One region of the Citrobacter tructae genome, then DNA from elsewhere that is predicted to be linked to it. Evidence: predicted binding sites of a transcription regulator. Region 1 holds the regulator's gene; each other region holds the start of a gene.

What was found. The regulator Fur, encoded in region 1, represses iron uptake genes when iron is present. The targets are predictions, from matches to a motif close to ATAATAATGAGAACNACTATCAA.
Region 2: the regulator Fur is predicted to act here: its motif matches at 1,085-1,107, upstream of E4Z61_RS20165 (siderophore-interacting protein).
Region 3: the regulator Fur is predicted to act here: its motif matches at 1,321-1,343, upstream of sodA (superoxide dismutase [Mn]).

The regions. Positions count from the first base shown of each region.
Region 1 covers NZ_CP038469.1:1,940,857-1,943,125, forward strand. Annotated here, with positions in the region: gene fldA (flavodoxin FldA) at 1-438, shown strand, start outside; gene E4Z61_RS10210 (ryhB-regulated fur leader peptide) at 649-735, shown strand; gene fur (ferric iron uptake transcriptional regulator) at 728-1,174, shown strand; gene E4Z61_RS10220 (ChiQ/YbfN family lipoprotein) at 1,278-1,610, opposite strand; gene chiP (chitoporin ChiP) at 1,660-2,269, opposite strand, start outside.
Region 2 covers NZ_CP038469.1:4,062,727-4,064,995, forward strand. Annotated here, with positions in the region: gene E4Z61_RS20155 (methyl-accepting chemotaxis protein) at 1-197, shown strand, start outside; gene E4Z61_RS20160 (PadR family transcriptional regulator) at 242-919, opposite strand; gene E4Z61_RS20165 (siderophore-interacting protein) at 1,156-1,938, shown strand; partial or broken gene E4Z61_RS20170 (AraC family transcriptional regulator) at 1,935-2,269, opposite strand, start outside.
Region 3 covers NZ_CP038469.1:3,235,696-3,237,964, reverse strand. Annotated here, with positions in the region: gene E4Z61_RS16175 (L-fucose/L-arabinose isomerase family protein) at 1-1,159, opposite strand, end outside; gene sodA (superoxide dismutase [Mn]) at 1,416-2,036, shown strand.

The DNA.
Region 1 (2,269 bases):
GATGTACATGACATTGCAAAAAGCAGCAAAGAAGACCTGGAAGGGTATGACATTTTGCTGCTCGGCATCCCTACCTGGTACTACGGTGAAGCGCAGTGTGACTGGGACGACTTCTTCCCGACTCTCGAAGACATTGATTTTAACGGCAAACTGGTTGCGTTGTTTGGCTGCGGCGACCAGGAAGATTACGCAGAATATTTCTGTGATGCGTTAGGTACAATTCGCGACATCATCGAACCACGTGGTGCAACTATCGTCGGCCACTGGCCAACGGCAGGTTATCACTTTGAAGCGTCCAAAGGTCTGGCGGACGACGATCACTTTGTTGGCCTGGCTATCGACGAAGATCGCCAGCCGGAGCTGACCGCTGAACGCGTAGAAAAATGGGTTAAGCAGATTTCATCCGAACTGCATCTCGACGAAATCATTAACGCCTGATTTCATGAGGCGCTGATCTTCATCGGCGCCTCATCTATAGATAAAACCAATCAAAATAATTGCTACAAATTTTTAACTTTTTCGCCTGACCCTGTACAATGGCTGGATGCCAATCGGGTATTGCACAGTGTGATTGTTGGCGATACCACGTTTTGATTAACAATATTTGCCAGAGACTTGCTGTTTTCATTTAGCCATGGCAGTTCTATAATGATACGCATTATCTCAAGTGCAATTTCTGTCACTTCTTTTAATGAAGTGAACCGTTTAGCTACAGGACAGATTCCGCATGACTGACAACAATACCGCATTAAAGAAGGCTGGCCTGAAAGTAACGCTTCCTCGTTTAAAAATTCTGGAAGTTCTTCAGGGACCGGATAACCATCACGTCAGTGCGGAAGACTTATACAAACGCCTGATCGATATGGGTGAAGAGATTGGTCTGGCGACCGTGTATCGTGTGCTGAACCAATTTGACGATGCTGGTATCGTGACCCGCCATAATTTCGAAGGGGGTAAATCCGTCTTCGAACTGACCCAGCAACATCATCACGATCACCTGATCTGCCTCGACTGTGGCAAAGTGGTCGAATTCAGTGATGACTCCATCGAAGCGCGCCAGCGTGAGATTGCGGCTAAACATGGTATTCGTCTAACCAACCATAGCCTCTATCTTTACGGCCACTGTGCTGAAGGCGATTGCCGCGAAGATGATCATGCACACGATGCCAAGTAATGTGATGCATTCTGAAAAGCCAACCTTACGGTTGGCTTTTTTTATACACATAAAAAAGACCCGCTGCATCAGCGAGTCCTTTTAGGATAACAACGGTGACGTTTTACTGAGCCGTATTCTTGCTGCGAATTTCCTGCCAGACCTTGTCGCAATCGGCCGAAACGGCCTGATCGTTGCCTGTACGCGTCGCCTGGATACACTGCTGGTAATCCAGTACCCGTACGCTTTCTTCATTGGCAAACTGCTGATGCTGTTTTTCTTTCTTCAGCACGTTTAACACGCTTTGGCAGGCCTCGATTTTCTCTGGCGATCCCTGGGCGGTGTTAATACAGGCGCTGTAGGCTTCTTTCAAACGGCTGTCTTCTTTTGGTGCAGGCGATTGCGCACAGGCCACCAGCCCGGTTGCCATAATGGCGATGAGTATCAGTTTTTTCATAGAACGGTCCTCAACGTTGCGGCAGACACCAAGCCCGCCGCTGTTGGCATTAGAAGATGGTGAATGGTGCAATCACGATAAACTTCACGTCACGCTCATCCTGGAAGATGTTGCCGTAACCACCGCTCCAGCTCGGAATGTCTGAATGGTTGTCGTACTGGGTGAAGTGCAGTTTAAACATGGTGCCTTTCGCACGACCATCCTGCAGGGTGTAGACCGCATCCAGGCTGTAAGACGACTCTTCGATGGTACGATTTTTGTCGTAGTACGCATCCGGGTTAGTCTGCCAGGTCGATGGCTTAGCGTCCCAGGCGTAAACATAGGAGGCACCCACAGCCCAACCTGGCAGGTTCCAGTTCTTCAGGTCATACATTGCGCCAAAGAAGACCGCTTTTTCACCGTTGGCGTTGAAGTCAGAACGGTTATCCCACCACACGTCCAGGCGACCGTTTGAAGAAGCATAAGTTGGGGTCATACGCTGCAGGAAGTAGCCCTGCTGTCCGTCCGCTTTAACCCAGGTTCCTTCCAAACGCAGGTCAACCACTTCCGCCACTTTGTAGCCAAAAGTCAACGCCTGCAGCCAGGCGGTGCCGTCATAAATGTTGTTAACCGTACGGTCATCAACCTTGTCACGTGCGCCGTAGAACTGATAGCTGGTG
Region 2 (2,269 bases), 2.1 Mb from region 1:
TCACCCAGTTGATTGCGCAAATCAGTCATTCGACGCTGGAGCAAGCGGACGGGCTGACCAGTCTAACCCGTGCGGTGAATGAACTGAGCAACATTACGCAGAAAAATGCTGAACTGGTTGAAGAGAGCGCCCAGATTTCAGCGATGGTGAAACATCGCGCCGGGCGTCTGGAAGATGCGGTGACGGTGTTGCATTAAGCATCGGTATTCAGGCGGAACGACGGTTCCGCCTGCTGACCAGACTAATCTAGCTGAGCGATATCCAACGCTGCGCGATCAATAATACCGATGATTTTTTTGATCTGTGCATCGCTGGTGTCACCGTGATTGACTCGCAGATCCAGCACTGCTTTGAAGTTTTCCAGCGCGCGTTTCATCTGCGGATTTTTACGTAATTCAAAGCCCACGCAGCGCGCTTTAACACGTTCATGGATAAGCTCCAGATGCTCGCGGTTTTCCTCGAGCCACTGCTGACCCTGTGCCGTGATCGTAATCTGTTTACGCCCGCCTTCCTCTTCGCTGATGACGATCAACTGCTGATCCTGCAAGAAATCCAGCGTCGGATAAATCACCCCCGGACTTGGCGTGTAGTTACCCTGAGTCAGCGTTTCAATGGCTTTTATCAGCTCATAGCCGTGGCTGGCGTCGCGGGTCAAAATATCCAGAATCACCAGGCGTAGTTCGCCGTGGCCGAAAAATCGCTGACGACGCCCGCCGCCGCCCCGACCATGTCGATGCCCGCAGCCGTGCTCGTGGTGATGTTCCTTGTTGCAGCCTTCGTGGCGATGCTCTTCACCTTTGCAGCAACCTGCGTGATGCTCGCTGTTATGGCCTTCGTGGTGATGTCCTTCACCGTTGCAGCAGCCTTCGTGTTGGCGTTCTGCATTCTTGCAGCAACCGTCATGTTGGTTTTGCATGATTGTCTCCTGACGTTGTTTAGATATATCTAATTTATATCTAAACTATGATTATTTGCAAGTCTATGGTTTTTGAAATTTTTAATTTGCTGATTTTAATGTTTATTTTTATCAATTGATCGAAAGGGTGTTCACGGTATGACTGTATCAAAAAAGTGCTTGCAATCTTTGTTATTAGCAATCATTATCATTTAATAATGAATTTAGATATATCGTATTATCCTCACGAAGGCGAAAAAATGACAAAAAATACCTCCCGCTACCCACAGCGCGTTCGTAATGAACTGCGTTTCCGTGAACTTACCGTCCTGCGCGTTGAACGTATCAGTGCGGGTTTTCAGCGTATCGTGCTGGGTGGGGAGGCGCTGGACGGCTTCACCTCACGCGGCTTTGATGACCATACCAAGGTTTTCTTTCCTGAGCCGGGCAGTCATTTTGTACCGCCGGTTGTTACCGATGAGGGCATCGTCTGGGCTGACGGTGTGCGCCCTCTATCCCGGGACTACACGCCGCTGTACGATGAAGCACGCCATGAACTGGCGCTGGATTTCTACATTCACGACGGTGGCGTGGCGAGCACGTGGGCGATGCATGCCCGCGTGGGTGACAAACTGACGATTGGTGGGCCACGCGGTTCGCTGGTGGTGCCAGAAGAGTATGCGTATCAGGTTTACGTGTGTGATGAATCAGGAATGCCCGCGCTGCGCCGTCGCTTGGAAGCGCTCAGTCGTTTAGTGGTTCGTCCTCAGGTCACGGCGCTGGTGAGCGTGCAGGATGCGGCGTATCAGGACTATTTTGCTCATCTCGATGAATTTACTATTCAGTGGTTTGTCGGCCATAACGCGCAGGCGGTGGACGAACAATTATCACGGCTGGCCGTGCCCGCAGAAGATTATTTCATCTGGATTACCGGCGAAGGGAAAGTGGTGAAAAACCTGAGTGCCCGCTTTGAAACCGAAGCGTTTGACCCTCAACTGGTGCGCGCGGCAGCCTACTGGCATCAGCGTAAAGAGGCAGATTAATAATTTGACGGCGGAACACCAAACGCCTGACGAAATGCGTAGCTGAATGCCGCGGTGCTCGAATAACCCACGTCGAGCGCCACGGCGGTGACGCTTTTATTTTGCTTCAGCATTAACACCGATTCCAGAATACGCATTTTTTGCTTCCAGACGCTGAACGGTAATCCGGTCTCTTTTTTGAAATGGCGTGAAAAGGTCCGGGCGGACATACCGAGATGATTGGCCCAATACTCTACCGAATGTTCCAGCGCCGGAGATTCTTGTATTGTCCGGCACACTTTTGTCAATTCAGGATCCTGCGGCCAGGGTAATACAAAGGCGACTTCCGGTA
Region 3 (2,269 bases), 1.3 Mb from region 1:
GACCCGGTTTTACGGTCATTTGGATAGACACACCTTTACCGGGCTTACCATGATAAACCGGTAGCGGCACCAGACTCACCGGACCGTCCGCCATCAACGGGTGTGCCGGACCGTCATGTCCCCACAATACAACATTATCAGTAAATTCAATTCCATATGGCTCCGAGAAAGATCCCCCAGCGCCCAGAAGCTGCTGGATCTTCATCGCCAGCACGTTTTTGATTTCATATTCTCCTGCCACGGGAATACCACGGTGCGTAAGCAGCGTGTTGCCGAGGATTATTGAGGTGATGATATTCTCGTAAGCATTACCGTTTCGGCCTTCGTAGTAATAGGCCAGTGCGCCAAGTGTATTCTGGTCGATGAGTTTATCCATGGCGCAGGCTGTGGCGAGCGCGCGGTCAAGCTCTGCGGGTTCACATGCTGCGTCCACCTGTAGCACGCGGTTCATTTCCTGTCGTTTGACGCTGAGATCGGCCTCGCTGACCTGCTCGCGATATTCCGCCAGCTCACACATTTCCAGCGGCTTAAAGCGCACGCCCAATTTGGCGGACAAATTCGTCATATTGCTGTAAACGTCCACCATGCCGTCATAGTAGTGTCCAAGTACGCCGACCTGACAGTTTGCCAGCATCTGACGAGCGTTCAGGGCCTGTAACCACTGCGCCGTTTGTTGCCAAACGTACTCATCGCCCTGCAATGCGCCAACAATCAGCTGAAAATGGATGTTCGCGCGGTTAAACACGTTTGCCAGCTCGGGTGCGCTGCAGGCCTGGCAGTGCGCCAGCCATTCTCCGGTACGCCCGCCCCGATCCGGGATTTGACGGATCGTCGAATAGGGCAGGCCAGGCTCCGGCTGTAGGGCCAGAATAATGACCGGCTTATTGATACTCTGCACCAGGGGCAGCACCGTTGCGCTGAGTGCATAGGTGCTGATGTACAGGCAGACAGCATCGACCGGCTGCTGTTGCAATTGCCTGATAAGGGCATCGGCTTTGTCGACGTTATCAATCAGGCCGCCGTTAATGACGGTGGCGTGTTGCGCTGTCAGGCGCTCATCAATCGTTTGCAGATACCCCTGAAGACGTGACTCCAGACCAGTAAACTGGGGCCAGTATGTGTCGAGGCCGATGCCGAAAAGGGCGATTTTGACAGACATAGCAATATTTCCTCGTGAGATAATCCGCAGACTATCTCGTGCTTTGTCTCCCATGTCCTTTATGTTGCTGCCTGTTTTCTGCGCGGGTTGGCAAAATTCGCCTGATTTTCCCGGTGATGCTCACACTTTCATTTCATAATAGCCATGTAAAAAGTACGGCATTGATAATCATTTTCAATATCATTTAATTAACTATAATGTCCCAACTGCTTACGCGGCGTTAACACCTGGCCGCCCGACAATACTGGAGATGATTATGAGTTATACACTGCCATCCTTGCCGTACGCTTATGATGCCCTTGAACCGCACTTCGATAAGCAGACGATGGAAATCCACCATACCAAACACCATCAGGCTTATGTAAACAACGCTAACGCTGCGCTGGAAAGCCTGCCTGAATTCGCTAGCCTGCCTGTTGAAGAGCTGATCACCAAACTGGATCAGTTGCCAGCAGACAAGAAAACCGTACTGCGTAATAACGCTGGCGGCCACGCTAACCACAGCCTGTTCTGGAAAGGTCTGAAAACCGGCACTACGCTGCAGGGTGACCTGAAAGCGGCTATCGAACGTGACTTTGGCTCCGTTGATAACTTCAAAGCCGAGTTTGAAAAAGCGGCTGCGACCCGTTTCGGTTCCGGCTGGGCGTGGCTGGTACTGAAAGGTGACAAACTGGCTGTGGTTTCTACCGCCAACCAGGACTCCCCGCTGATGGGTGAGGCTATCTCTGGCGCTTCTGGCTTCCCGATCGTGGGCCTGGACGTCTGGGAACACGCTTACTACCTGAAATTCCAGAACCGTCGCCCGGATTACATCAAAGCGTTCTGGGACGTAGTGAACTGGGACGAAGCTGCAGCGCGTTTCGCCGCGAAGAAATAAGTTCTACGTTTTAATGATGCCCCTGCAAGCGATGCTTGTGGGGGTTTTTTTGTGATCAAAATCAATATAAAAACAATGATCCACTTAAATTGAAACAAGGTTTTATTATGCGGGTGGGATCACTTTTATAATCTCTACGAATGTCTATCTTCTTTTCATCGAGACGGGCGCATCTCAAAAGCAAGATGCAATCGCCCATAAAAAATGCCCCATTTTTATGTCTACAGGTGATG